DNA from 4 places in the Rossellomorea sp. NPDC077527 genome. Region 3 is predicted to be linked to each of the others. Evidence: riboswitches for the same ligand, from Rfam matches in the RefSeq annotation. Region 3 holds a riboswitch; each other region holds the start of a gene.
What was found. A riboswitch is a leader RNA that binds a small molecule or an ion and turns the genes downstream of it on or off. The one in region 3 is predicted to bind S-adenosylmethionine.

Region 1 (7,251 bases), on a different contig from region 3:
ATTCAACTTACCGCCATCTTGAAGGGTTCCACCTACATAGATTTCAAATGCTTCGATCATTTTCTTATCTTTCGTCCTCATTTTGATTCCCTGCAGACCAATGTCTGCAATTTGGCGTTGTCCGCATGAATTCGGGCATCCGACCATATGGATCCGTACCGGTACGTCCAGCGTCAATTCCTGATCAAGCCCGTTGGCGATTTGTCTCATCCGCTCCTTCGTCTCTACAAGGGCAAGATTACAATATTCGATTCCTGTGCATGAGACGGAATATCCAATAAACGATAGGGGACTCGTTGAAATCCGTTCAAAGATCTTCTCCGAAAGCAAAGCATCCACATGTTCATCTGGTATATTCGGAATGATGAGATTCTGAGAATTACAGTTTCTGAGTTCGCCGTTCCCGTATTTTTTGGAAATCCTTGCAAGCTCATACACTTCATCCGAATTCAGCCTGCCAACCGGAACATTCAGTCCCACATAATTGAGTCCTTTTTGTTTCTGAGGGTGAACTCCATAGAAATACCCTGCATTCCAGCCTTTTACAGCATCTATTCCTGCCGGCAGGAGCTCTACATACTCCAGTAATTTCTCTTTGAACTTCTCAGGCCCCCAGTCGGCCATTAGAAATTTCAATCGGGCTAAATGGCGTTTCTCTCGGTAACCATAATCGCGGAATATGGTTGTCAGGGCAACCGTCACATCCTTCACTTGATGCGGGAGTACGAATACGTCCAATTCCTGTGCGAGAAACGGCCTCGCAGACAATCCACCACCGACTTTCACATGAAACCCAGCTTCTTCTTTCCCATCTATCTGTTTTTTCGCCGGAACAAAGGAGACACAATTGATCTCTGCATTCGAAGCATTGTTGATATTGGCAGAAATCGCGACTTTATATTTTCTCGGTAAATTTGAAAAATCTTCGTTATGCTGGAAGAAATCATACACTTCCTTCACAACGGCCCTAGTATCAAAAAGTTCATCCGGATCGATTCCGGCCAGGGGATTTCCCACGATGTTACGTGTAATATCCCCACATGCTCCTGCAGAGGAGAGACCGACTTTCTCTAGACGCTTGAAGATATCCGGGATTTGTTCAATCTTCAGCCAGTGGAACTGGATAGCCTGACGGGTGGTGATATCATAGACATCCCTGCCGTATTCTTTACAAATGGAAGCAAGTTCCCTTGCCTGATCGTATGTTAATATACCAGAAGGAACATTGACCCTCATCATGAAGTAGCCGTCTTCCTTAGGTCTTTGCAGATAAAGTCCTGCCCATTTGAATTTATCCCACTCTTCTTTAGGGATGGAAGAGAACCCGTTTTCGGCATAATACGGAATATCATCAAAGATGGATAATCCGTCTTTTTCAAGCTTCCATTTTTCTGTTTTGTTCAGCTTTTCGTTTGACTCCCAAGATTTGCTATACGCCATGATTTTCTCTCCTTATATCAATTGTTTTTGCTTTAATTCTGTCAATAGACTTTCTACACATTGTTTAATTGAATACTTTTCTGTATCCAGGACCATTTCAGGATCTTTCGGCTCTTCATAAGGTGCACTGATTCCCGTGAAAGAAGGGATTTCATGGTTTCTCGCTTTTTTATACAATCCTTTTGGGTCCCGCTTTTCACATTCCTCCAAGGAACAGTGTACGTACACTTCTATAAACTCTTCCGGTCCAACCAAGCTTCTTACTAGATCCCGATCTTTCCTGTACGGTGAAATGAATGCCGTCAGGACAATTTGGCCGCTATCAACGAATAGTTTAGACACTTCCCCAATCCGCCTGATGTTTTCTTTACGGTCTTCTTCTTTGAAGCCTAAATCTTTATTCAATCCGTGCCGGACGTTATCCCCATCCAAAACATAAACCTGCTTTCCCTGTTCAAAGAGGGAAGAAGCCAATGCATTCGCTACGGTTGATTTCCCTGAAGCAGATAATCCCGTGAACCAGAGAATGAAACTTTGGTGACCATTCTGTTTTCGTCTTTCCTGTTTAGTGATTGTTGATTCATGCCATACGATATTTTCTTGTTTATCACTCAATCTATCTTCCTCCTCTGGGACGTTATTTTGATTCTTGTTTCAGCCCCTTGATTAATACATCTATTACTTCGGTACGACTGAAAGTGGATGGGGGAACCTCTCCGCTACGCAGCATGCCTCTCACTTTCGTTCCGGAAAGAATGACGTGATGTTCTTTCTCGTGAGGACATGTCTTCGTCGTCGCCATTCCTTCACATTTCTTGCAATAGAAGCTATGTTCGAAGCGAAGAGGGATAATCCCTATTTCATCTTCGGTAAACTGATCAAAGATTTTTTGTGCATCATATGTGCCGTAATAATCACCAACACCAGCATGATCTCTCCCCACAATAAAATGAGTACACCCGTAGTTTTTTCGTACTAACGCGTGAAAAATGGCTTCCCTTGGACCTGCATATCTCATGGCAGCGGGAAAGACTCCGAGAAATACCCGGTCTTTCGGATAATAGTTTTTTAATAACACTTCATAGCTTTCCATGCGGATTTTCGCTGAAATATCATCTGCTTTGGTTTCACCCACTAACGGATTCAAGAATAGGGCATCCACCGTTTCCAAAGCGGTTTTCTGGATATACTCATGAGCCCTGTGTACGGGGTTTCTTGTCTGGAAACCAACAATCGTTTTCCACCCTTTTTCATTGAACCATTGTCGTGTTTCAGCTGGATCAAATGTATACTCAGTGAAAGATTTAGACAGTCTTTTCACTAATGTAATCCTGCCTCCAACATAGACATCACCACGCTGGAATAATTTTTTTACACCAGGATGATCCTCATCGGTCGTTCCGTATACTAGAAGGGCTTCTTTATGTTTATCAGGTTCATATATATCCTCTACATCAATGAGTCCGTATGTTTCCCCTTTATATACAAGCCTGCTCTTCTGCCCTTTCTCCACGAGACCTGCTTGATTTTCCTCTATGGGCAGGGTGATTGGAATGCTCCATACACATCCGCTCTCAAGTCGCAATGATTCCACTACGGTCTGATAATCCCGTTCTGTCAAAAACCCTTCGATTGGACTATAGGCACCTATTGCAATGAGCTCCAAATCACTTAATGCGATTTCATCCAGTGGGATTTCTTGTTGAATATCTTTATATGGTTCTTTAGGTAAATAAGATTGAACCAAAACTCCTCCGTGCGGTTGTAAACTCATTCAAAATATCCTCCTTAACTTATTGTTTTAATCGGAATTAATATTAAATTCCCCCGCCGTCTTCGTGGACAGACCGTCTTTCCTCATTAATCACCCTCATGAGGGACAAAGCTCCTACCGTGGCAATGATGACACTTATCGGTACTACAATCGAGTACAAATCACTATCGATAACCAGCTTCACTAAGAAGTATGAAATACTGAGTGAAATCAAGGGAGAGACCACCCAGATTTTCACTATTTTTTTAACAATCTTTTTTTGCAGCATCTGCTTTCCGCTTTTAGCCACGCCTAAGCCAATGATGGAAGACGAAGTGACCTGTGTGAGGGGAATCGGCAATCCATACAGTGAGCTCACCATTACGAGGATCGCTCCTGTGGAGGAAATAACGATTCCTTCCGCTTTCGAGTATTGCGTAATCTTTTTTCCGTTTGTTTCGACCACTTTCTTTCCCAGTAATACAGCCCCCAGTGCAACGAATAATCCGCCAATTAAGATCCCTCGTGAAGGGGACAACAAACCGGCCCCCACTAAAGGGCCAACAGCGTTTGCTACATTGTTCATTCCGGCAGAAAAAGCCTCAAAGAATCCTGAGATGATTAACAGGTACGCAAGCCATCTTTTTTCTAAATGGTACCCCCGTTTTTCAAGTCCCACTAAACATAAGCCGAAAAGCCATGTGACAACGAACGCGACAACCGGGACAATCACCCAAAATGACATGATTGTAATCAGTGATTTTACATAAAGAACCTGATAAGCTACTCCAACACCCACAACTGCTCCCACTGTCACTTCACTCGTCGATAACGGAATTCCGATGACATTTGCCAGAAATAGAGAAATCGTCGCAGATAACAAAATGATGAGGACGATTTTGATCGACAGCAGATTCTGAGGAATGATTCCTGAACTGATTGTCTTGACAACCTCTCCTCCACCCAGTACCGCTCCGCTAAGGACACCTGCGGCACATATCCATAATGCGGTCCTGATATTATTTATCGCTCCTGCACCATATGCGACTCCCATTGATGCAGCCGCTCCACTGGCACCAATGTTCATAGCAAAGAACAAACTAATGATAAGCGCTGTGATTTCAAGCAAGTATTGTCACCCATTTCAATGAAGGCCGCATTCTGTTTTTCCTTTTCCTTTCCATCTTCCGGAGCGGAGATCATTTATATCATAGGCTGGAGTTGTGCAATGGAAGCACCCTATACTCGGATACCCTTGATCGTGAAGGGTGTTATAAGTCAGATCATGTTTATGGACATATCGCCAAATCTCCTTCCATGTCCAGTGAATTAAAGGGCAAATTTTAATCGATTGAAATTTATCATCCTTATTGATGAATTCAACATGTCTCCTTGTGGGGGATTGTTCCCTTCTTAATCCCGATATCCAGGCATTCCCCTTGGACAGAGCATCCTTCAAAGGGTCAAGTTTTCGGATTTGGCAACACTTATTCGGGTTTTTCTCCCACAATTTATCTCCATATTCTTTGGCCTGTTCATCCATTGTCAACTCAGGTTTTTGCATTTGAATGTGTAGATCCGGATAAGCCTCTTTCACTTTTTCTATCGTTTCATACGTTTCCTTAAAATGTACGCCCGTATCGAGGAATACAATGGATGCCTTCGGTTGTACCTTGGAGATTAGATCGATGAGCACAATGCCTTCAATCCCGAAACTACATGCATATACCACTTTTTCACCATAGTGGCTGTACGTCCATTCCAGGACATTTAACGCCCCTTTGTAGACCGTATCCACTTCGAAATCCAAGTTTGGCTGTTTCCAAGTCTGATAGGTTAACATGATACACCCCTTTTCCTGATGCTTATCCAAATAAAAAGAGGCGATAACAAGATAAAGGGTGTCCCTTATCTTTGTTATGCGCCTCTAGTTTGTCTAGTCAGCTTATTTGATTCGGACTTTCTCATTTTTCTCTAATTGAATGACCTTCCCATCTTGAACGACAATCGTGATTGAACCATAGCTCATGGTTTCAAGCATAGACTGGATCTTCTCTGCTACCATGTCAAACTGTGCCTGATGGCTCTTTTCTTTTGTCATTTGATTCCCCCAATCTTCCACCATACCCATATGAAGAGTGAATAAAAAAACAACTTTCCGTTTTGGAAAGTTGTTCAGGTAAGAATACCTTATCTTCCAAAATGGCTTCACATTTTGCTGGAATTAGCACCTTACATAACGTAGGTTGCTGGGTTTCGCAGGGCCAGATCCCTCCACCACTCTGGATAAGAGTTATTAATTTTAATATTCTAAATAATATCACAATCCACCAAGAAGTCAACCCGAGTTTTTCGATCGGATTTATGTCTTTAGGCTCATTTTCTTGAGATTTCCATTCTTTTTATGTTTATTCGACCCCAGTTCGATTTACAACATTATTTTTAGAAAGCAATATGTCGTATATTTTGAACATCATTTTCTCTTCAACTAGTCAATAACTCAAAGACGACTTTACCCTCAATCACGGTTTTCTCGACTTGATTGGTTGCAGTAACAGTAAAATGGAGTGAGTTATCCTTTTTATCCACCATTTTAGCTCGTAAAGTAATCATATCATTCAACATGACCATCCCTTTAAAGCGTACAGTGTAATCCTTGATAAACCCTTCTTCATAATGAGGAGTGAATAGTTTTGACACATTGCCCATCGTCCACATACCATGAGCGATGATTCCTGGAAGGCCAAGTTTCAGGGCTTCCTCATCAATGGTATGGATTGGGTTATAATCCCCGGAAGCCCCTGCGTATTTGATCAGGTCAATTCTCGATACCGGTGCCAATTCAACCGGAGGCAGTGTATCCCCTATATGAATTGATTGTAGTGTAGTCATTTACTCAACCTCTTTCTGACTGCTTCTGTAATAATGACAATCGCTTGGGAAGTGAAAATCCTCTCCCCGTGCAAATCTACACCCACGTCTTCAATTACCAGAAAACCCAGAGCCCCGTCTGTCCCTTTCCGTTCATAATAGTCTTTAATTTCCGTGTAACATTGGATGCTTTCCCCTACCTTCAATGGCCTTACATAATGAAAGGATTGTTCACCGTGAATCAAACCAACGTTTGGTAAATGAAGGCCTTCGACCGATCCAAAGCCCAACACTCTTGGAAAAGTGGGAGGAGCGATGTTCCCTTCATACCTGGAGCGTTTCCCGGTAGCGTCATCCACATACAGAGGATGAGGGTCCCCTATGGCCTCAGCAAATTTACGAACCGCTCCTCTTTCTACCTGATTTTCAATGGGAGTCGAACGTTTTCCGATAAATGATTCAAACATATCCTGCACCTCTTTCTTTAGGCTTTCGGTCCCCCTGCAACGTAAAGAACCTGACCATTGACGAATGAAGATTTTTCATCTGCAAAGAAGGCCACTGCATTCGCTATATCTTCTGGCTGCCCGCTTCTTCCTACCGGGATTTCTTGAAGACTTGCTTCTACCAGTTGCTCGAATGTGATTCCGATTCGTTTCGCCGTCTCTTTCGTCATATCAGTTTCAATGAATCCTGGTGCTACCGCATTGGTCGTGATGCCAAACGGTCCGAGCTCAATGGCAAGAGTTTTCGTAAGTCCTTGAAGACCCGCTTTTGCTGTAGCATAGTTTGCCTGTCCACGGTTTCCGAGTGCAGAGGTGGAGGATATATTGATGATCCGTCCATACTTTTGTTTCACCATGTACACTTGCGCCGCCTTCGCTACATTGAATGAGCCTTTCAAGTGCACATCCATGACGGTCTGCCAATCAGGCTCGGTCATTTTAAATAGTAGATTATCCCTGATAACTCCTGCATTGTTGACGACGATGTCAAGGGAACCAAAGGATTCATACACTTCTTTGACCGCATGTTCAACTTCCTGTGATTCTACGACATTTGCAACTTTTGTATACAGTTCATAAGGTTTAAATATCTCACTTGCTTCATTCAACGCCTCTTCATTCACATCGATGATGGCCACCTTTGCTCCTTCTTCAGCCAGTAATCCCGCAATCGCCCTGCCG
Region 2 (7,251 bases), on a different contig from region 3:
GTGAATATAACAGCTTTAACAGAGCTATGTAAGTATTTTGGAAAAGAAATGGTGAACCGGAAAGAGGGAAGAATCCTAAATGTTGCATCGACTGCTGCGTTCCAGCCGGGACCGCTGATGGCAGTTTATTATGCAACGAAAGCCTATGTCCTGTCCCTATCAGAAGCACTCGCCAACGAGTGGGCACCACACGGGGTGAGGGTGGCGGCTTTATGTCCTGGTGCCACTGAGACGGGATTCAGTGATGCTTCAGAACTTCAGTCTTCCAAGCTCTTTCAATCAGGCGTAATGAACGTGGAAGATGTGGTGGAGGAAGGGTATAAGCAAATGATGACCAATAATAAAACGGTGATCGTCACAGGGGTGAAAAATCGAATGCTTACCAAGTCCATCCGATTCTTACCGCGTAAAATGGTCACTAATATTGTTCGAAAGGTACAAGAACGGGTATAATTGATAGTGAATGAGTTTGAAGGGAGAAGACTATGGGTCAAAAAGCAATTGATACATTTCGTGCTTGTATACCATTATTTCAAGCACTGAGTGATCCTTATCGTCAGGACATAATATTACTTCTTGCCGAACAAGAACCTCTTACGGTCAATCAGATAACTGAAAATCTGACCTTATCCCGTCCTGCAGTGTCTCATCATTTGAAAATCTTGCGGGACCAGCAATTAGTATCATTAGAACAAAAAGGAACGCAGCGATTCTATTCTCTTGAATTGGACAATGCAACCGTGCTCCTCAAAGAATTGGTCGAAACCGTAGAAACACAATGCGGGTAAAGTTTCCGAAAAGAAGGATACGAACGGATATTGTCGAATGTAAGAAATAGATTCGCGTAACTTGGACGGGGATATTCCCCGTCTCAGATTAAATGGAAAGGTGGTGGAATGATGTCGTTGACTTTTTATTCTTATCCGAAATGCGGTACATGCCGCAAAGCGAAAAAATGGCTCGAAGATCAAGGAATCGCCATGAATGAAATACATATTGTAGAGAACCCGCCGTCTAAGGAAGAACTTAAGAGCCTCTTCCAAAAGAGCGGATTCCCTCTCAAAAAATTCTTTAACACAAGTGGAAAAAAGTATCGTGAATTGGGCTTGAAAGATAAAGTGAATTCAGCCTCTGATGATGAATTGCTAGAAATTCTTTCCTCAGACGGTATGCTGATCAAGCGTCCGATCACAACGGATGGAAAAAAGGTGACTGTAGGCTTTAAAGAAGAAACTTTCGAAGATACCTGGAAGTAAATCGGGGTCCGGTACCTACCAAATAATAGATAATGAAAAAGTTTCATGATTCATACTTGGTTTTCTTGCTTTTTCAATGAAAAGTGTGTCAATATTAGGTTGTATAACTAGCATTTGGAGGGATAGAGAATGAGTACACCGAAAGAACTTCGTTATTCAGAAGAACACGAGTGGGTCAAGGTTGAAGGGGAAAATGTACGCGTAGGAATCACATCATTTGCACAATCTGAACTGGGCGATATCGTATTCGTCGAGTTACCTGAGGTTGGCGATGAAATCAAAGCAAACGAGCCATTCGGCAGTGTTGAATCGGTTAAGACCGTTTCTGAGCTATATGCCCCTGTATCAGGTAAGGTGGTAGAAGTGAATGAAGAGCTGTCGGACAGCCCTGAGTTCGTAAACGAATCACCTTATGAAAAGGCATGGATGGTCGTTGTTGAACCTTCAGATGCTGGAGAAGTAGACAAGCTAATGACGGCTGAACAGTATGATGAAATGATCAATGAAGGATAATAACTGCCAGGGCACCTTGAGGATTTCTCAAGGTGTTTTGTTTTTCTTTTTGGGCACCATAGGAGTACGCGTATAAAGAAAGGATGAATACTCATGGTGCTTGAACCAAGGAAATTAGATGTAACAAACAGAGTCACCGGCAGGCTGAATAATGGTGAGGTTGAATTATTCCTGGATAATCAGCGAATCGGCAAAATGGCCTTGCCTCTTGATGGGATCACTATGGAACCGAACTTTGAAGCAAGGGAAAATAAAATTTATCAAAGCTACACATCCACAGAAGGGCATGAAGCAAGGTACACGGATTGTGATGAAGGTGGATGGTGTTAAATGTATAAAGTGCCAGATCCGTTTAAGGATCTGGCACTGTTTCCATAATCGAATACTGCAGGCAAACCTCTTGCACTATTTTTTATAAACATGAGAAAATATAAGTAGAAAGTGGACATCATATCTTGTTATCTGAATATACTATCCTAATCTTATTTCTGAAAGATAAGGTGATGATCATGATGGAACTTGACGAAAAAGTAATCATCGTTGAAGGGACAACCGATAAACGAAAAGTAAAAGACATTATTAAAGAACCGATTGAAATTATCTGCACAAATGGAACGATCAGCATCACAAAGATGGACGAACTGATCGACGAGTTGTTTGAAAGGGATGTATATATCCTGGTTGATGCTGATGATGCTGGGGAAAAATTACGTAAACAATTCAAGCGTGAATTTCCAGAAGCCGAACACCTATACATTGACCGGATGTATAAAGAAGTGGCTGCAGCGCCTGAATATCATCTTGCCTCTGTTTTGATCGGAGCAAACATTGATGTGCATAAAGAATATCTAGGAAAAAGGATGATCTAGTTTTGATGGAGGTAAGCAGTACCGAAGCATTAAACCAAGCAATCGATGAACATACGTTAGAAGCCGTTTACCTTTATACACCAATGTGTGGTACATGCCAAGTGGCTGGAAGAATGATGGATGTCGTAGAGAAACTTCCTCAATCCTATCATTTTGTGAAAGCCAATTTAAACTATTTACCCGAATTTGCAGAGAAGCAATCCATTGAGAGTGTACCCTGCCTGCTCCTCTTAAAGGATGGTGTGGAACAGGAAAGGATCTATGCCTTTCAATCCGTTCCGTTTTTATATGAAACCCTCGTTAAGAACGCTTAGAGGGGATTAGAGACCTTTTATTTGAAGAGGTCTTTTTGTTTTTTAGGGCATTTTATTTAATAAAATACAAGTATAATGCGATTTTCTTTCTACAATCGCAGACATATTTCTCGGGAAATGGTTCGAATCCCCTCATTTTTTGACCTGTCATCATCCAAATTCTTACTGTTCGACAAATTAGATGAATCCTTCCAAAACATGTCGAGAATGCTTAAAAGGGAATCTCTTACTGAAGTGGAATTGTAAGTATATAGAAGTTTTACTGGGAGGGTATTCATGCGAATATATTTAGAGAAATTAGTAGATCAGTGTCACTCCAGGTATCACTTACGTCTCTTGTTCCCGGACAGCCCATTTATTCTTCAGTTTCAATGTGGAGAGCGCACCTACGGAATTTCCATTTCAAACAGTGATTGTGATGTATTAGATCATGGATTGACAGATTCACATTTTATCATCAAAGGTGAAGAGGCGGATATGGTCTCTCTCCTTTCAGGCGAAGAACGATTATCCCAAATGATTGAAAAAGGCGTTTTGGAAGTCAGAGGTGGATACCGGCCATTATTATTTACAGAGTCCGTCCTATGGCTTACAAGGTCAAGAGGGAAAGAACCGGTTCGAGTATAATAAAAAAAAGAATTGACACCTTTCTATATCCGATGATAGAATCTCTCTTGTAGCAAATTTTCAGAGTCTTTAACCATTTGATAAATTAAATAATTCGATACTTTACTCTTATTAAGAGAGGTGGAGGGACGTGCCCTATGAAGCCCGGCAACCGTCAATGAAAATTGAAATGGTGCCAATTCACTCAAAGCATATGCTTTGAAAGATGAGAGAAAGGATAGTCCTATATATGATTATGCCTTTCTGCTTATCGCAGGAAGGCATTTTTTATTTTCTATAAATGAAATAGATAGGAATGGCCTTCAGGATAGTGCAAATATTATTCTGATTAAAAAGATGGTTCTACTCAGAAAGAAGGTGGATACAACATGATTACCATTTCAGATGTAAAGAAAGTATATCAATCCAAAAATGGACCGATCGCCGCTGTCGATGGCGTCAATATCGAAATTGCTCAAGGCGAAATTTTTGGGGTGATTGGCTATAGTGGGGCAGGTAAAAGTACATTGATTCGGATGCTGAATGGACTTGAGGTTCCGACAGAGGGGATCGTCGATGTAAACGGACAGATTGTTTCAAAGGTGAAGGGAAAAAAACTGCGCGAGTCAAGGCAGTCAATTGGAATGATCTTTCAACACTTTAATCTGCTCTGGTCACGTACCGTTTTACAAAATATTATGTTCCCTTTGGAAATTGCGGGAGTCTCCAAGAAGGAAAGAATCCAAAGAGCCAATGAATTATTGGAATTGGTCGGATTGGAAGGAAGAGGGGACGCCTATCCAGCCCAATTGAGCGGGGGACAGAAACAAAGGGTTGGGATAGCAAGGTCTCTTGCCAATAATCCAAATGTTCTTTTGTGTGATGAAGCAACTTCTGCTTTAGATCCTCAAACAACGGATTCCATCCTTGATTTACTGGTGGACATCAACAAGCGTTTGGGGCTCACAATCGTCTTGATCACACATGAAATGCATGTGATTCAAAAGATTTGTCATCGTGTTGCGGTCATGGAACAAGGAAGGGTTGTAGAGCTTGGTGACGTTCTGGAAGTGTTCCGGAATCCACAAGAGCAGGTGACAAAGCGATTTGTGAAAGAAGTGTCCCAGGTCGAGGAAACCGGAGAAACGTTGGAACACCTTTTAGCCCAGTATCCAAATGGGAAAGTGCTTAAATTTACATTCGTGGGTGAAGCGACTGAGCAGCCGCTCATCACCAGCTTGATCAGAAAATTCGATCTTGAAGTCAATATCCTCCAAGGACAAATTTCCCAAACACAAAAAGGGGCTTATGGAACACTATTCGTCCATTTGGATGGAGAAGAACGGACCATCCAGGAAGCGGTTCTATTTGCTGAAGAGCAGCTGGTTAAGGTGGAGGTGTTACGAGGATGATGGAAAATCTATTTCCGAATGTGGATTGGGAGAAGATGTGGGAAGCCACTCTTGAAACTCTTTATATGACAGGGATGTCGGTGTTGATCACATTTGTACTGGGAATGATTCTTGGGATATTGCTGTTTCTTACATCCAAGGAGAATTTGTGGGAGAACAAACTCACTTATACCATTACCAGCGCAGTGGTGAACGTATTCCGTTCCATCCCGTTCATAATCCTGATTGTATTGTTAATTCCTTTCACTAAATTTTTACTGGATACCATCCGGGGAGCGAACGCGGCTCTTCCTGCACTGATCATCGGTGCAGCCCCATTCTATGCCCGAATGGTCGAGATCGCTTTGAGAGAAGTAAACAAAGGAGTTATCGAGGCAGCGAAAGCGATGGGCGCCAAAACGAGCACGATTATTTGGAAAGTATTGATTCCTGAATCACTTCCAGCTTTGATATCGGGAATAACGGTAACGGCCATCGCCCTCGTAGGATATACAGCAATGGCAGGGGTCATCGGAGCAGGTGGTTTAGGGAACCTTGCTTATCTTGATGGATTCCAGCGAAGCAGGGAAGATGTAACACTGGCAGCAACGATCATGATTTTACTTGTCGTATTTGCCATTCAACTAATAGGTGATTTCTTTACAAATAAATTAGATAAAAGATAAAGGAGAGAAAGTTCATGAAAAAATGGGTAGCAGGAGTTATAGCAGCAACAAGTATCTTTGGTTTAGCAGCATGCGGGAATGATTCAGGGTCCGGAAGCGGTGATGAAAAGGAATTAGTAGTAGGGGCATCAAATGTACCACATGCAGAAATCCTTGAACAGGTGAAGCCTATCTTGGAGGAAAAGGGTATCGATCTGCAAATTGAAACGTATCAGGATTATATCCTGCCAAATAAAGATCTTGATAATGGGGACCTGGATGCGAACTATTTCCAAACCACCCCGTATATGGATTTGCAAATGAAGGAAAATGACTATGACTTTGTCAACGCGGGTGGAATTCATATTGAGCCTATCGGTGTGTACTCTAAAAAGTACAAATCACTTGAGGATCTTCCAGAAGGTGCGACGATCTTAATGAGTAACTCCGTGTCCGACCATGGACGCATCCTTACTTTATTGGAGAAAAAAGGACTGATCACACTCAAGGATGGTGTGGAGAATACACAGGCTCAACTGGAAGACATCAAAGAAAACCCGAGAAACCTGAAATTCGATTATGAGTACGAAGCAGCTCTTCTTCCGCAAATGTATGAAAACGAAGAAGGGGACGCAGTTGTCATCAACTCGAACTATGCCATCGATGCAGGCTTGAAGCCTCTGGAAGACTCGATCGCCATTGAAGATAGTAACTCCCCTTATGTAAACGTGATTGCTGTAAACAAAGGGGATGAAAAGAAAGAGGAAGTAAAAGAGCTGGTGAAAGCATTACGCTCGAAAGAAATCCAGGATTTCATCAAGGAAGAATGGGATGGAGCGGTTGTACCGGTAACTGAATAAACGAAAGAAACCCGATTCGAATTATAGAATCGGGTTTTTTATATTCTCTTCCTATAATTATTAACATAATCGTTTCGCTGTTGGCTCATACTATTTTCGATGAATCTATTTTTGAAATGGAGTTGGATGAATTGCAGATGGAACCGAGAAACACAACAGAAGCGGCCCTTCATGATTATAAAATGGGACTTGGCATTTTTACTGATAAAATGCCGGAACTTGCAGAACAGTATAATACATTCACCGAGCATTGCTTCAGAGAAGGGGTTCTTTCCAAGAAAGAGAAGCAGCTGATCGCACTGGGAATCAGCTTGTATTCCCAGGATGAATACTGCATCATTTACCATACAAAAGGATGCCTTGATCAAGGATGCAGTGAAGAGGAAATCCTCGAGGCCATCGGCGTAACGGCAGCATTTGGCGGCGGAGCGGTCATGAGTCAGGCTGTTACATTAGTGCAGCAGTCGATTCAAGACTTGAATCAGTTAAAGCAATAACCAATCGAGAAGGAGAAATCCTTCTCTTTTTTATGGAGAATAAATTAATAAATATACATATACATTAATAAAATCACATTGGTGTACTATTATTTGGCAGTATAATGGCGGAATTTTGTGAAAACTTAAGAGTAGCCCCCGGGAATCTTGCTGAAGGGAAAATTTCAGAAAAAATGGTGGAATACCGGTTTTGTCTTGTGAACGAGGGGGTAGTATAGTTGTAAAGTAATTAAAAACCCGAAAGGAATGATTCACTATCGACTCTCTTGAGAGTATCTCG
Region 3 (7,251 bases):
GCTTATTTTCTTTTTGAAGCAGTGTGATGATTTCAGGAGAAAAAGTCTTGATTTCACTCTCTGCAAGAGAAAATAATTGTTTTCCCCACTTTTTTTCTAAATCTTCACGATAAGGAGAATTCACCAGTTCCTGATAATATTCAGTCACCATGCCGGAAACCTCAGGCATCATATCATCGATGTATTCCTGCTCTTCTTTGTAAAAGGAATCATTGGTATCGATGGAATGTCTTATATAACATATGTTCTGCATGGTATCGATATTTAGTCGAATCTCATTGATATCCTTGATGGCTTCCACCTGTTCAGATACATCCGAAGCAGATTTAAATTTCTGGAGCGCCTTCTCAAAAACCGGTTTAATCTCTTCCAGATTTGGTCTTTCATATGTAAATTCTTCAAACTTCATACATTGTGCCTCCTTTTAAATTCATCCCGAACTATAGTTATTCGACCTCCAATAAGGAATTTCCTGTTAAAGTAGGATTGAATTTCGATAATGCTAATAAAACAAAAACCCCGTCTAGTGGACGGGGCAGGTTGATGGAGCTTAATAGGACAAATCTTTAATGGATAGTCCCAGCTTTTTCAGATTTTGTATCGTTTCTTGCTTTTCATCCGAAGATAAAGAAGACATCAATTCATGGATCCTCTTCTCATGATTCGGGAAAATATCATCGATTAACTCCCTGCCATCCTCCGTGATCTGAGCATAGGTCACGCGACGATCCTTCGGACATGCAACACGTTTCAGGTAACCTTTTTGTTCAAGCTTATCGACAACATACGTGATGCTTCCGGATGCTAACAGGATCTTTCCGCCTATTTGCTGCAAGGGCTGGTCTCCCTTATGATATAGTAGCTCCAGGACGGCAAATTCAGTAGGATTTAATCCATTTTCTTGAATGTTTTTGTTTATTTCTTCATTTAAGGCTTTAAAAGCTCTCGACAGGACAATGAAAAGCTTCAATGATTGTTTTGAATCCTGCAATTCTTTCATGGCATTCATTCCTTTAAAGAATATATCTCAGTTTCAAAATATTATACAAAGAAAACCTCACATTGTCAAACTAGAGAGTGATAGCATACCAAACCAAAGGACGGTGCGCGCGCACCGTCCTTTGGTTGTTTGAAATAACGACAAATTCGTTTGATTGTCTAATTTTAAAAGTGGGATTAGTTGGAGATTCTTTCTCTTTTATCATGCTAAATGATGAGGGGTTCTTGTTGAGTGGTCAAGAAGCAGTGCGTTTTAATATGCTCTTGATGTATTGCCCGAAATCAAGTGATGATTCCTGTGATGCTAGTGGTACAACGTTATGTGTACACTTTTCATAGTCGTTCAAGAGCTGATCCAATTGCTGGCTGCATTTGATTGTTTCTTCTGCACAAAGCCCCAGATTCTCCCCGAGTGAAATCATTTCTGAACGTTTCTGATTGATTCTCAATAATAACCATTTTTGTTTTAAAAGACGACCCATTTCTACTAAACTCCTTTTTTAGCTCCTAGTCTATATTTAGTAAAATCGTTACTTGAGAATTATCGCAAGTATTATCAGAAAAGTAAATAGATTCGCAAAACAAGACAAAATAACTAGTAATGTATCTTTATCTGACATTTTTCGCCAAAACCAAATGATGAAGCTGGAGTATATCTAAATATATCAATCTAAAGACGAACTACCTTTACTGATGAGTTCTCTACGATCACTTGTTACACCACTGCCTGATTACGTGCAAGATTCCGCTTTTCCCGCAGGAGTCTCCGCTTTGCACTCCAAACAACAGCCGGAACCTGCTAAATGCACTAAGTCATAAAAATAAAAATCCGAACGATTTCAAAGAATCATTCGGATATTACTTTGATTATAATACTTTTGTCTCTGCTTCATCCCGATAGTAGATTAATAGATGGGAACCCAGCCTTCACGTGTAACGAAAATACGGACTGCGACTACTTTCTTATCTTCGCTTAAAGTGAAATAGTGGCGGATATTCTCTGGAACAGAGATTAAGTCTCCCGGATTAAGGTGAACCTCAAAGAAATCTCCGTCATTTCCTTGAATGACAAATACACCATGACCATTTACAATAAAACGGACTTCATCATCTGTGTGATGATGCTCTTGTTGAAAACTCTTTAGAAGCTCTTCAAGATTAGGGGTTTCTTCCGAAAGAGAAATGATATCCCATGCCTGATATCCCCTTCTCTCAGAAATGTCTTCTATTTCTTCTTTGAATGTAAACAGAATGTGTTCCTTATCACCTTCCGTCAATACATATTGCTCATGAAGACTCTTGTCCAGCTTTCCGATATCCCACTGTTCATATACTACTCCTTGTTCTCTTAAATAGCGTACTACCTCCTCTTGATCTTCTATCACTTGGTTTTTACCTTGGATTTTGATTGTTGTCATGATCTGATTCCTCCTTTAGTTATGGATTTTAGTATTCGTTACAGATATAAGAGCAAGTTGGTATTGAAACAAAAACTCACAAGCTTCTAATAGTTTCTTGGCTTCAAAACCGGTTCGTCCCCATACGGTAATCCCGTGATTTCGAATGAGCACCGCCCCTTTATCCTCTTTAATGTGGGGTTGAAATGCATCTGCTAAAGTGGGGATATGTGCATGATTTTGAATGATTGGAATCGCAAGTGAATCATGTTCCCCCCATTTATCCCAAGCTTTAATCAGTTCCTGATTTTTCAATAAAACAACACCTTCATCCCCGTATATCTCACTGATCACGTTATTTGCCACAGTATGAACATGCAGGCTGCAGCCTGCTTTACTTTCTGTGAACACATAACGATGCAGGAGCGTTTCGGCTGATGGACGCAATGGTGTATCTTCAATCGCATCACCACGTGCATTTACAAGGAGAAAGTCTTCTTTCGTGTGTTTTCTTTTATCCTTGCCGCTTGCCGTAACCAGGAAAGTAACGGGGGAAGAACCTACACGTATGGCAAGGTTTCCACTTGTTCCCATAAACCAGTCCCTGTCTGCTAATTCTCTTTTTATTTCAGCAAGTTCTTCCCATTGTTCCTGATAGTTCACGTGATCACTCCTTCTTTTTCCAGGGCTTCGATACAGTCATGAAAGGTTTCAAAGGAAATGAAAGGTATTCCATCTTCTTTGCATTTTTGTGCAAGATAGTCCCTGGCTATCACCATATCCCCCTGCTTGGCCAATTCAAGATCTGTGACCGAATCACCGATCACGATGACACTGGCTCCTTCAGGTTTTGATAACGTTCTAAGGATGGAGGGTTTACAGCATCCACACCCCTTACTTCCACATTGTTCATCACAGGGATACGGCCATCGGATGGAAATCGTCGTTTCACTGAAGCTTGCTTCATTGCAAAAGACCCCTTGAAACGGACCATATGCTTCTAATATAGGATGAATAAAGAAATCGATTCCACCGCTTACAATGTACAGGGAAATCCGATTCTCTATCGTATATTCGACAAATTCCTTAAAGCCTTTACGTATAACCGCTGTATTTCTTAAATACTGGATCATTTCGTCCTTCATTGAGGAAGGAATAAGAGAGAATAATTGGGTGACTCCTTCTTTTATAGAAAGTGAGCGTTCTAAAACCGCATCCTTAATTGGTTCCCATTCCGGTGGGGCGAAATGCTTCATCAACGAAATGATATTATCGGTTTCTGTAATGGTCCCGTCAAAATCACAGAGAATAATCGGACGCGTCACTATACCTTTACCTCCTCTCCCCACAGAGACAGTGCTTTCCTGAGTTCACTTTGAGTTTCTGCTGCTTCTCTAAGATTCACTCCTTCTAATATGGCATCAATCGCCTGCAAGAATGCTTTCCCCCCACCGATTGCCCCATCAGGATGCCCATGGATGCCACCTCCGGCATTAATGACACAGTCAAACCCAAAGTCTTTCACCAATAGTGGTACAAGAGCAGGGTGAATCCCCGCTGATGGCACTGGCAACACCTTTTTGAAAAATGCATCTTCCTTGTTTAACTCTTCGCTGACGGATAATACTTGATCCTTATTCAGGGCGACGCTCCCATAAGGAGACGGAAATAAAGAAAAATCAGCCCCTGTCATTCGGAGAAATTTTCCCACCCATAGTGAATATCCAACTCCAAATGATGGGGATGCAGCCACAGCCCCTGCAAATGCAGGATGGGCCATGATGGGAAGAGAGATTCCGGGATCTTCTCTCAGTTCCTGAAGGACGTCGAGACCATAAGAGAAAACATTGAATAATAGTGCATCGGCACCAAGTTCACGGGCTCTCTTTGCTTTTTCCTTTAATTCAGAAGTCCTCCCTGAAAGATTTACGGCATACAGCGTTCTCTTACCAGTTTCTTCATACACTTCTTGTAATACTCTCTTTCCTGTCCTGATTCTCTCAATAAAGGGGGTAAGCGGGTTATCAAAAAGAATCTCATCGTCTTTTACAACATCCACGCCACCCATGGCCTGAGCTTTCAACTGATTTTCCAAAAAGGTAAAATCCCTTCCGATCACCCCTTTAAAGATACTCATCAGCAACGGCCTTTCCTTTATACCTGTTAACTCCCTTATTCCATCAATCCCAAACCGTGGTCCAGGATAATTCTTTTTAAGATCAGCGGAAAACTCTAAATCTACTAATTTCACTTCACCATCTAAAGAAAGCTTTCCAAAAACGGTTGTAAGGACTGCAGGCAGATCGTTTGAATAATTATGACCTGGATAACCGATCTTCACCAAACCGGTCGCACCATCTTCACTCTCACTGATGGATACTACTCTCCCCTTGTACTTCTGTAATTGTTCTTGTTCCAGTATAGGCAAGTCCGTCCACGAACCAACTGTTAATCCCAGGGCAATTCCTTCAGCCTTTTTTTCAAACGTTCCTGTTTTCCCCTTTATTTTATAAGTTGCTATCACTTCACTCATCGTCGTTCATCCTCCTTACAGAATACTCCTATCATTCTTTACAAAACAAAAAACCTCTTCCTGATAAGAAGAGGTTTGCCATTATCACTCTTTCTTATCTGTCAGCTCATTAGCTGCAAGAATTAGCACCGTGCTTGAAAAAGTCGGTTGCCGGGCTTCATAGGGCTGGTCCCTCCGCCTGCTCTTGATAAGAATCTAATTTTTTTATTTAATTCAGTTGGATTATTGCACCATTTCCCGCTGATGTCAATCCCTTTTGTGAAATAATTCTAAATTTTCTATACGGGAAATGGCTTCTTTTATGCGTTCGTTTGTGGTTAACAGCCCGACTCGGACGTACCCTTCCCCGTATTCTCCAAATCCTACGCCTGGTGCCACAGCAACATTGATTTTCTCGAGTAAATAGGTTGAAAACTCAACGGATGTGAATCCTTCCGGCACTTTCAGCCATGCAAAGAAAGAACCTTGTGGGGCTTTAACATCCCACCCTATTTCCTGCAGTCCTGAGATTAATAGATTCCTTCTATCTTCGTATGTAGCAACCAGATCGGTAACGCAATCCTGTGGACTTAATAAAGCCGTGGTTGCTGCTTCCTGAATGGCCCCGAACAGACTGACGTAAAGGTGATCCTGCAGGAGGTTGATCGCCTCTATGACACTCTTATTCCCCACAGCAAATCCGACTCTCCAACCGGCCATATTATATGTCTTCGAAAGTGTATAAATCTCGATCCCGACATCCTTTGCGCCTGTCGTTTCCAGAAAACTTATAGGCTTCTGTCCATCGAAACCAATTGCCCCATAGGCGAAGTCGTGCACTACACAAATATCATGCTGTGCAGCAAGTTCCACTGTTTCTTCGAAAAACTGTGATGTAGCGGTTGCACCGGTAGGATTATTGGGATAGTTGAGGAACATTACTTTGGCGTTTTCTAATTCCTCCGGGGAATGATCACTATAATCAGGCAAAAATCCATTCTCTTCTTTTAACGGCATTGTGACCATTTTCGCTTCAGCCAATGCAACCCCTGATAGATAATCCGGATACCCTGGATCGGGTACCAAAACACCATCGCCAGGGTTTAATAAACATTGCGGGATCTCAACTAATCCGGCTTTCCCTCCGAACAGGACGGCCACTTCTGTTTCAGGATTGATTTCTACCCCATATTCACGGAGGTAGAAAGCTGAAATCGCCTCTTTAAAGGATGTCAAGCCTCGAAATGGCGGATACTTATGATTGGCCGGCGAAGAAGCAGCTTCTTTCAGTTTATCCACAATATGCGGAGGCGTCGGTTGATCCGGATTTCCCTGCCCAAGATTAATGACGTCATGCCCCTTATTTACGACAGCATTCACTGTACCTGCTAGGGACGCAAAAAATTGTTGAGGCAACATTTCTAAACGTGATGCCTTTTTAAAGTTTTTCATTCATTCACCTACTCATTTTTTGAAAATTTATTACTTTCAAATTCTAGTCACAAATGATATAACGGAACATAAAGAATGTAAAGGAATAAATGCCAAATCGTACATAAAGAGGTGAAGAAAATGATTCATAAGATTGGTCTCGCCCAGATGGATATTGCATTTGGGAAACCTGAAGAAAATAAGGAAAAAGTCGAACAGTGGGTCAGAAAAGCAAAGGAAGATGGTTGCACTACGGTTGTACTTCCTGAACTGTGGACGACTGGCTATGATCTAACACGGATGGATGAGATCGCAGATGAAGGAGCAGAAGACTCCTCCACCTTCCTGACTTCCCTTTCAAAGAAATACTCCATCCACATCATAGGTGGTTCTGTAGCAAATAAATCAATGGACGGAGTCAGAAATACACTTATAGCAGTCGATTCAAAGGGTATACTCGTAAAACAGTATTCTAAGCTTCATTTGTTTAAATTAATGGATGAGCATCACTATTTACTTCCTGGACAGGAGGACGGGATGTTCTCACTGGATGAGACAAAGATGGCGGGTCTCATCTGTTACGATATCCGTTTTCCTGAATGGTTCAGAAAGCATGTATTGCTTGGAGCAAAAGTTGTTTTTGTCGTTGCTGAATGGCCAAGTGCAAGGATCGATCACTGGCAAACTCTCCTAAAGGCAAGGGCGATTGAAAATCAATGTTTCGTCATTGCCTGCAACCGGGTGGGCAGTGATCCCAATAATGAGTTTGGCGGCTGTTCACTCATTATTGATCCATGGGGTGAAATACTCGCTAAAGGAACTCAAACGGAAGAACTGGTCTCGGCTGAAATCAATTTACAAGAAGTAGAAAAAGTCCGCAAACAAATTCCGATCTTTCAAGATCGAAGACCA
Region 4 (7,251 bases), on a different contig from region 3:
GGGTGTTCTGGCCCATATTCAGCATCTATACGCTTATGCATCCACAAGTCCACTCCCTGATGGGCAAACACTGGTCGATCCCCGATTTACATTGGTGACCAGAGGAACTGCCAGAAACTGGACCGATTTAAATGGGAAATGGGCTGTACCAGGAACCACCTATGGTCAAAGCATCTTGAGAGTGTATAAAAAGAATGTGGAAAATGCTCTGGCAGGAATAGAAATTCAAAGAAAAATGCTCAACAATGTACTGGTAAAATTAAATGAGTCTTGAAAGCAGAGTGTTGTAGCATAGGCACGCCAATTTATTTTATAAAACATCTCCCCTCCGTAAATACTAAACGTATGTTCGGGAGGTGAATAAAATGAATGAAAAGAATTTTGAACAAATTTATGAGGAATATAAGCAGCAGGGGAAAGTCCAGGCTAAGCTTGAGATGGCTGAAGAACTTACTACAGGAGCCGAACATATCATTGCTGTCCGAAGGAATAGTGATGATGACCTTATCGCTTTCAAAACCGAGAGTGGAAGGGAACTTGATTATGTCACGGCACTGGAGGAAGCAAAAGCCGGAAAAATCGCTCATGTCGATGTCATTCATCGTTATGGGAGGGACGTTCTCCGTAGTGAGCCTGATGGGGTGAAAGAGAATAATCTAGGAGAGCTGCCTTCTTTCTAATCCACAAACAAAAAACGAGCATAACCATTTATGGTTCATGCTCGTTTTTGTATTTCATAGAGGGACGGACCTACCCTCAATAATCGATGAGTGGTTATCATGATGATGTTATTCATTCAATTTGACGCTTCAATAAGTAAGATCCGTTCTATAGTAGTGGCCAAAAGGCTGATGTCAGTATATATTTCCACTTTCATTGATTCCACATAGGTAATCTGAAAGCTCGCCGTGTCGGAATGGTAAGTAACCGTCATAACAGGTGTGTGCTCATGATCGGAAATCGTATGAACAATCTCACTTTCTTTGAATTCTTTCAAAGTCTTAAGCATGGTCTCGATATTTTTTAATGACATTTTACATGTCTCCCTTCTACTGCTTCAAGGGATTGACTAAATACAGTCTCATAGACCCGTTGAATCCTAATTATAGCATAAATAACACCTATTAGAAACAAGTGTTCTGAATACATGTGGAAATGGGCCATACATCACGTTATCCAAACGTATACCTCCTTGTAGCGAATCATATGATGTAATAATAAGGAGGTAGGTTTAAATGAAGTATCGATTCATTAGAGATGCCCCTTCTGAGTTGAAATATCCAGATGATATGCTTTCTATTATTAGAAAAGGATTAAATCCCTCATTACCAAAAAAAGTAATCATCATCGGGGCAGGTATGAGCGGATTGGTTGCAGGCTCAATCCTCCTTAAGGCCGGGCATGATGTGACCATTTTAGAAGGGAATAAACGGATCGGTGGGAGGGTATATACAGTCCGTAAACCGTTTACCAAAGGGAATTACCTGGATGCTGGAGCTATGAGGATTCCGGATAATCATCATTTGGTATTTGAGTATATCCATAAATTCAAACTTCCATTTCAGCCCTTTCTAAATTCTTCACCAAGAGATCTTCTTCTAGTGAATAACATTTTAGTGACGAGAAAACAGTATGAAGAAGATCCAGATATCCTCCAATATCCCCTCCCTGAAGAAGAAAAGGGAAAAACTGCTTCTGAACTGTTTTTGGAAGCGACCAAACCCTTTGTGGAGCTGTATAAGAAAAGTGAACATGAAGAACAACTAAACTTGATAAAGAAATACTCTCATTATTCGATGGGACAATTTTTATCTAATAATCCGTTTGGGAAATCATTATCATTAAATGCAATACGAAAAATCAATGTCATTCTTGGAATAGAAGGATTCCCTGAATTTTCATTTGTCGATATATTAAAAGATATAATATTCCCGATTTTCAGGAAAGAAACAAAGTTTTATGAAATAACGGGAGGAAATGACCGTTTACCTTATTCTTTAGCTGGAGAAATTCAATCTCATATTTTACTGAACCAAAAAGTCATCCAAATCATCCAGTCTGGGTCGGGAGTTACCGTTCACACAACAAACTTAAAGAATGGAACACGCGGAGAATTCGAAGGTGACTATGTGATAGTCACTGTACCTTTTACCGTGTTTCAATTCATAGAAGTTGTACCTTATAACTCCATTTCGTTTAAAAAGTGGCAGGGCATCCGTGAAGTGACCAATGTACCTGCGGTAAAGGTCGGGATTGAATTCAGGAGTCGCTTCTGGGAAGAACTGAATTATGGGAATATTATATCGGATCTCCCCACCCGGTTTACCTACATGCCAAGTCATGATATAGGCACTAATATGCCGGGTGTCATGCTTGCTAGTTACAGTTGGGGACAGAACGCACTTTTATGGAACAGTAAATCAAAAGAAGCAATCATTAGTGAGGTTCTAGAGGATTTGTCAAAGGTATATGGAAATCGAGTCTACACAGAGATTCTTAATTATTTTGTATATAATTGGAGTAAGAATCCATTCTCAGCAGGATGTTTCACTCTTTATACACCTGGTCAGGCAGCCGACATTGGAGATTACATGCGAACACCTGAAGGAAGAATTCATTTTGCTGGAGAACACACCTCTTCTTTTCATGGATGGATGGAAGGGGCAGTTGAATCAGGTGTAAGGGCTGCCTATGAAGTGAATGAAAGGTAACAATCAAAAAAAACAGGTCAATGTGTATTTTTTGTTTTTACAGCTTGGTTGCGAAAATATCTTTTAGAACATAATGAAACGTAGATTGATAGGAAATCCGACCGAATCCCTGAAAAATCCTTCTACTCAACCCATCATCTGCATAAAGTTAATTATCAAATACTTTATATAGGGGTACTGATGATGTCATATAAGTCTCGAAATAATAATAGTTTAGTCCCACTAGTATTCGTCTCTATGAAAGCCGTCATCCGGATTGTGTTGATAGGCATTATCCTCATGTATTTAATGGTTTGGCTGATATCATCGACGGCCATTAAATTGAGGGTGGATAGCATATTTTATACTTCGGTATCTGAATTGGTACCAAAGGAAACCTTTCTTATGCTGCTGTCACAGGAGATGACAGGATTGCGCATCGAGAATAAAGAGGCAATGAATAGTGACTTCGATTGGCTGGAAAGCGTTACGAATGTCTCTCTCCTCGATCCCAGAAGTCTATTTGGTCGGGAGATACCAGGCATTGAAAATTATCATACTCACATAGCAGTTGCCGGGAAAGGGACGGACATCACGAATCTTCCGAACGAATCACCTGCACCAACGGAAGACCAGTTAAAAGATCAGGAAATCGACCAAAGCCAAATTGATGAAGCGAATCATGACTCCGGAAATGGAGTGCAGGAGATTGAGAATAAATCGGTCTTTATTTATCATTCTCACAGCTGGGAAGCTTTCAGTCCTTTAATCAAAAACAATGACTCGAAAGATCCTGCCAGTACAAATGAGAAAGTAAACGTTATTGCGGTCGGGTCGAAGTTAAAACAAGAGCTTGAATCTCGGGGAATTGGAGTGGTTCATGATAAGACAGATGTAAACCAGGCATTAAAAAATAAGTCTTGGACGTATTTCGAATCCTATAAGCTTTCAAGAGGATTGGTTCAGGAAGCCATAGCACAGGATGATAACCTGAACTATTTAATTGATATACATCGTGATTCCATGCCAAGAGACATTACAACTAAAACCATCAACGGTAAGAGCTATGCCCGATTATTTTTTATCGTAGGGAAAGAAAATAAAAACTATGAAAAGAACTTGAAAATCGCGAAAGAATTAAATGCTAAATTAGAAGAGAAATATCCAGGCATCAGTCGCGGAGTTTTTGTTAAAACGAGGGCGGAAGGAAATGGAGTCTATAATCAGGACTTAACGGAACGTGCCATGCTCCTTGAATTTGGCGGTGTGGAAAATAACTTAGTAGAATTATATAATTCCACCGAAGCATTTGCGGAAATCTTTGCATCATACTATAAGAAAGATGCCGTTGAAGTAAATGCACAATGAGATCCCGTTTGAATGACAATGCTGAACAATAAGAAGCACCAATCCACCTTGGATTGGTGCTTCTTTAGCTACTTTTCCTCCCAATATTCTTCCAATGAATCGAACCAACATCATTATGGGGGTGACAATTATTTTGGATACATTGATACTCTTCTTCAAGTTCCTCTAAGCTCAATTCAAATAGCTGTTTGTCACCTTTTTTGAAAAAGTTGTGGACGATTAATTTGTTCACTAATTCGTTTCTTCGTTCCTGTTTGGATCCTTGAAGGATTTTCCCCATTTTAATCACTCCTATTGTTATGTCTGAGAATAGAAGAAGAGGCTACCTAATGAAAAAGCCCACTTCCTAAAGAATAAGAAGAAGGCTTTGCGTAACTTCGACTCATCTTTCAAGACAATGCTTGTGGAATTAGCACAGTGTTCTACCGGGTAGAATCTGTTGCTGAGGCTTCATCGGGCCAGTCCCTCTGCCTCTCTGGATAAGTAGTATATGGAAATGATATGTCATACATATTATAAAGTTGATTATTCATATTTGTCAACTGGGTATTAAAACGGTGTCGTTTCACAATATCTTTTAAATACTCCTCTCTCTATACATATTCATGATGTTTGAACAGGCAAAAGCAGAGTTCTTCCATACAATAATAATAGTATTATATTACTTTATTTTTAGGGAGGAGAAACATTTTGAAGAGAAAATATGTTAACGAAAAACTTCCTATTCTTCGAAAAGGCAATAGCTCTTTGAGAGGAAAGGTTCCATCCTTTCCAGAAGGGTGTGACTTTTATCCATTTAAATGTGATTGTCCCCCTGGTCCACCTGGACCTCAAGGAGAACAGGGGCCTCAAGGAGAACAGGGACCTCAAGGGGAACAGGGGCCTCAAGGGGAACAGGGACCTCAAGGAGAACAGGGACCTCAAGGGGAACAGGGACCCTTTGGGACTTTTTCACCAATATATGGAAACATTTTCGATGATGACGAGCAACTATTGGAGCAAAATGGAAATAGATTGGTTCGTTTCAATCAATTTGATCAGCCGGAGTCAGTCCTGGTGGGTGGAATTACGGCAACGACTAATTCTCTAACTGTACCCGAAGATGGAGATTATGCAGTACTTTGGCAAACAGTCTTCTTACCGGTACCCGGGAGTCAACATGCTGCATTTGGGATATTTGTAAATGGAACACTTGCTGATGCAACTAGGTCAGGGTTGGCTGTGTTTTCTGGTCAAGAAATAAGCGTAAGTGCATCAGTGGCTATTCTAAGTCTTACTGGTGGACAAACATTGACCCTTCGACTTCTTATCCCGGATAATAGTTCACAGACAACTGTTAGATTAGCTTCGACGGTACAGTATCCTGGCGCGGATCAACCCATCAACAGTGCGTCCTTAAGGGTTTTTAAATTAGGGCCTACCTTTATGATGTAGCGTAGTAAGGGAATAGCTAAACAGGTATATTATACGCAAGGAGAAGAACCCGTTTTTAAGGGAGTGTGTCTCAACTATTTGACCAGTCCAATGAATGTTTTACCAGGTACGGGAGTTCAAATGATCTCCCGTATTTGTAAGCTCCTTAACATTTTTAGGAAAAGAAGAAGACAATGTATCCAGTATATTAGATAAATATAATTTGAAAATAAATATGTTGTCAGGAGAATTTTCTTATTTCTGTCAAATATTTTTTTTGTATTCACTTTTAAACATGATAATCTGTATACATAAACGAAATGTATGGAGTGAATGGTATGAAAACAGTGGTTGTCGTAGGCGGGGGAATTACAGGTTTAACGGCACTGTATCACCTACATAAAATGTCAAAAGAACATAAATCTGAATTAAAGTTACTGTTAATCGAACGAGATCACAATCTTGGTGGAAAGATCAGAACTGTAGAAGAAGGAGATTACATAATTGAAACAGGGGCGGATTCAATAGTTGCCCGCCATGAGGCAGTCCTTCCTTTGGTCGAGGAACTTCAACTACAAGATGAGCTCGTTTACAACGAAACCGGGACATCCTACATATATACAAATGGAGAATTGCATAAAATTCCAGTTGATTCAATCTTCGGTATTCCTATGAATGTGGAGGCATTGGGGGAAAGTACCCTGATCTCTGAAGATGGGAAGAAGGCTGCGCTTCTGGATCTGGAGACTAATAATTCCCGGTTTACCAAGGAAAGTTCTATTGGAGAATTTTTGGAAGCTTTCCTGGGAAGAGAACTGGTTGAAAACCAGATTGCGCCTGTATTATCCGGGGTTTATTCTGGAGACTTGTATAAACTGACCTTGGCTTCTACTTTACCCTATCTACTCGACTATAAAAATGAATACGGAAGCATTATTAAAGGATTATCTGCAAATAAACTGAAATTTAAAGGTGCTTCCAATAAAAAATTCGTATCTTTCAATAAAGGCTTAGCCAAAATCATTGACCGTTTAGAAGAAGAGTGCTCGGATGCCACCATTCTAAAAGGTGCAGAAACAACCAAACTAAGAAAGGTCGGTGACAAGTACGAGCTGTCGATAAATGGACATGAAGACATCCATGCTGACTATGTCATTTTGGCTACTCCACACGATATAACACAACGAATCCTGGAACAGGAATCATTGGATCGTGACTTCAATCAATTAAAAAACTCATCCCTGATATCCATTTACCTAGCTTTCGATGTACGTGATGAGGAACTGCCTGCGGATGGCACTGGATTTATTGTATCCGATGAAAGGGACGTGAAGTGTGATGCATGTACTTGGAGTAGTCGTAAATGGAAACACACATCCCGAAACCAGAATCTCCTAGTGAGACTCTTTTATAAGAGTTCAAACAGCCAATATGATACATTAAAGAATTTGAACAACGAAGAATTGACACGAGTCGCACTCGAAGATATAAGAAAGAGCATCGGAATTTATGCAGAACCTATCACCGTTGAAGTAACCAATTGGAAAAATCTGATGCCCAATTACCTACTTGGGCACAATCAATCCGTGAATTCATTAGAGCAAACACTCTTAAAAGAGATGCCAAATGTGGCATTGGCCGGAGCATCATATTACGGAGTGGGAATTGGAGCTTGTATTCAAAACGGAAAGGAAACAGCCGAAACCATAATAAATGATATCATCAAAAGAGCATGATCCTCTGGATCATGCTCTTTTAGTTGACAGTGTAAAAAAATATG

Region 1: linked by a shared signal. The riboswitch ahead of ACIGG7_RS15610 (YezD family protein) and the one ahead of ACIGG7_RS11870 (2,3-diketo-5-methylthiopentyl-1-phosphate enolase) in region 3 are both predicted to bind S-adenosylmethionine.
Region 2: linked by a shared signal. The riboswitch ahead of ACIGG7_RS20345 (methionine ABC transporter ATP-binding protein) and the one ahead of ACIGG7_RS11870 (2,3-diketo-5-methylthiopentyl-1-phosphate enolase) in region 3 are both predicted to bind S-adenosylmethionine.
Region 4: linked by a shared signal. The riboswitch ahead of fbpA (Fur-regulated basic protein FbpA) and the one ahead of ACIGG7_RS11870 (2,3-diketo-5-methylthiopentyl-1-phosphate enolase) in region 3 are both predicted to bind S-adenosylmethionine.

What each region holds. Positions count from the first base shown of each region.
Region 1 covers NZ_JBITVL010000004.1:237,712-244,962, forward strand. The annotation lists gene ACIGG7_RS15585 (nitrite/sulfite reductase) at 1-1,440, opposite strand, end outside; gene cysC (adenylyl-sulfate kinase) at 1,453-2,055, opposite strand; gene sat (sulfate adenylyltransferase) at 2,078-3,214, opposite strand; gene ACIGG7_RS15600 (sulfate permease) at 3,258-4,280, opposite strand; gene ACIGG7_RS15605 (phosphoadenylyl-sulfate reductase) at 4,338-5,036, opposite strand; gene ACIGG7_RS15610 (YezD family protein) at 5,139-5,258, opposite strand; SAM riboswitch class I at 5,381-5,486, opposite strand; gene ACIGG7_RS15615 (MaoC/PaaZ C-terminal domain-containing protein) at 5,678-6,085, opposite strand; gene ACIGG7_RS15620 (MaoC family dehydratase N-terminal domain-containing protein) at 6,082-6,531, opposite strand; gene fabG (3-oxoacyl-ACP reductase FabG) at 6,549-7,251, opposite strand, start outside.
Region 2 covers NZ_JBITVL010000007.1:52,841-60,091, reverse strand. The annotation lists gene ACIGG7_RS20385 (SDR family NAD(P)-dependent oxidoreductase) at 1-453, shown strand, start outside; gene ACIGG7_RS20380 (ArsR/SmtB family transcription factor) at 486-788, shown strand; gene ACIGG7_RS20375 (arsenate reductase family protein) at 900-1,256, shown strand; gene gcvH (glycine cleavage system protein GcvH) at 1,386-1,769, shown strand; gene ACIGG7_RS20365 (YusG family protein) at 1,863-2,099, shown strand; gene ACIGG7_RS20360 (toprim domain-containing protein) at 2,282-2,638, shown strand; gene ACIGG7_RS20355 (thioredoxin family protein) at 2,644-2,952, shown strand; gene ACIGG7_RS20350 (SCP2 sterol-binding domain-containing protein) at 3,229-3,579, shown strand; SAM riboswitch class I at 3,685-3,791, shown strand; gene ACIGG7_RS20345 (methionine ABC transporter ATP-binding protein) at 3,948-4,970, shown strand; gene ACIGG7_RS20340 (methionine ABC transporter permease) at 4,967-5,635, shown strand; gene ACIGG7_RS20335 (MetQ/NlpA family ABC transporter substrate-binding protein) at 5,650-6,474, shown strand; gene ACIGG7_RS20330 (carboxymuconolactone decarboxylase family protein) at 6,606-6,971, shown strand.
Region 3 covers NZ_JBITVL010000003.1:381,377-388,627, forward strand. The annotation lists gene ACIGG7_RS11840 (M3 family oligoendopeptidase) at 1-409, opposite strand, end outside; gene ACIGG7_RS11845 (MarR family winged helix-turn-helix transcriptional regulator) at 551-1,009, opposite strand; gene ACIGG7_RS11850 (aspartyl-phosphate phosphatase Spo0E family protein) at 1,236-1,481, opposite strand; gene ACIGG7_RS11855 (1,2-dihydroxy-3-keto-5-methylthiopentene dioxygenase) at 1,905-2,417, opposite strand; gene ACIGG7_RS11860 (methylthioribulose 1-phosphate dehydratase) at 2,433-3,059, opposite strand; gene ACIGG7_RS11865 (2-hydroxy-3-keto-5-methylthiopentenyl-1-phosphate phosphatase) at 3,056-3,721, opposite strand; gene ACIGG7_RS11870 (2,3-diketo-5-methylthiopentyl-1-phosphate enolase) at 3,721-4,929, opposite strand; SAM riboswitch class I at 5,021-5,123, opposite strand; gene ACIGG7_RS11875 (pyridoxal phosphate-dependent aminotransferase) at 5,176-6,360, opposite strand; gene ACIGG7_RS11880 (carbon-nitrogen family hydrolase) at 6,481-7,251, shown strand, end outside.
Region 4 covers NZ_JBITVL010000004.1:68,582-75,832, forward strand. The annotation lists gene ACIGG7_RS14670 (N-acetylmuramoyl-L-alanine amidase) at 1-274, shown strand, start outside; gene ACIGG7_RS14675 (DUF3892 domain-containing protein) at 366-680, shown strand; gene ACIGG7_RS14680 (hypothetical protein) at 797-1,033, opposite strand; gene ACIGG7_RS14685 (flavin monoamine oxidase family protein) at 1,236-2,711, shown strand; gene spoIIP (stage II sporulation protein P) at 2,892-4,058, shown strand; gene fbpA (Fur-regulated basic protein FbpA) at 4,123-4,338, opposite strand; SAM riboswitch class I at 4,438-4,544, opposite strand; gene ACIGG7_RS14700 (hypothetical protein) at 4,749-5,492, shown strand; gene ACIGG7_RS14705 (protoporphyrinogen oxidase) at 5,810-7,207, shown strand.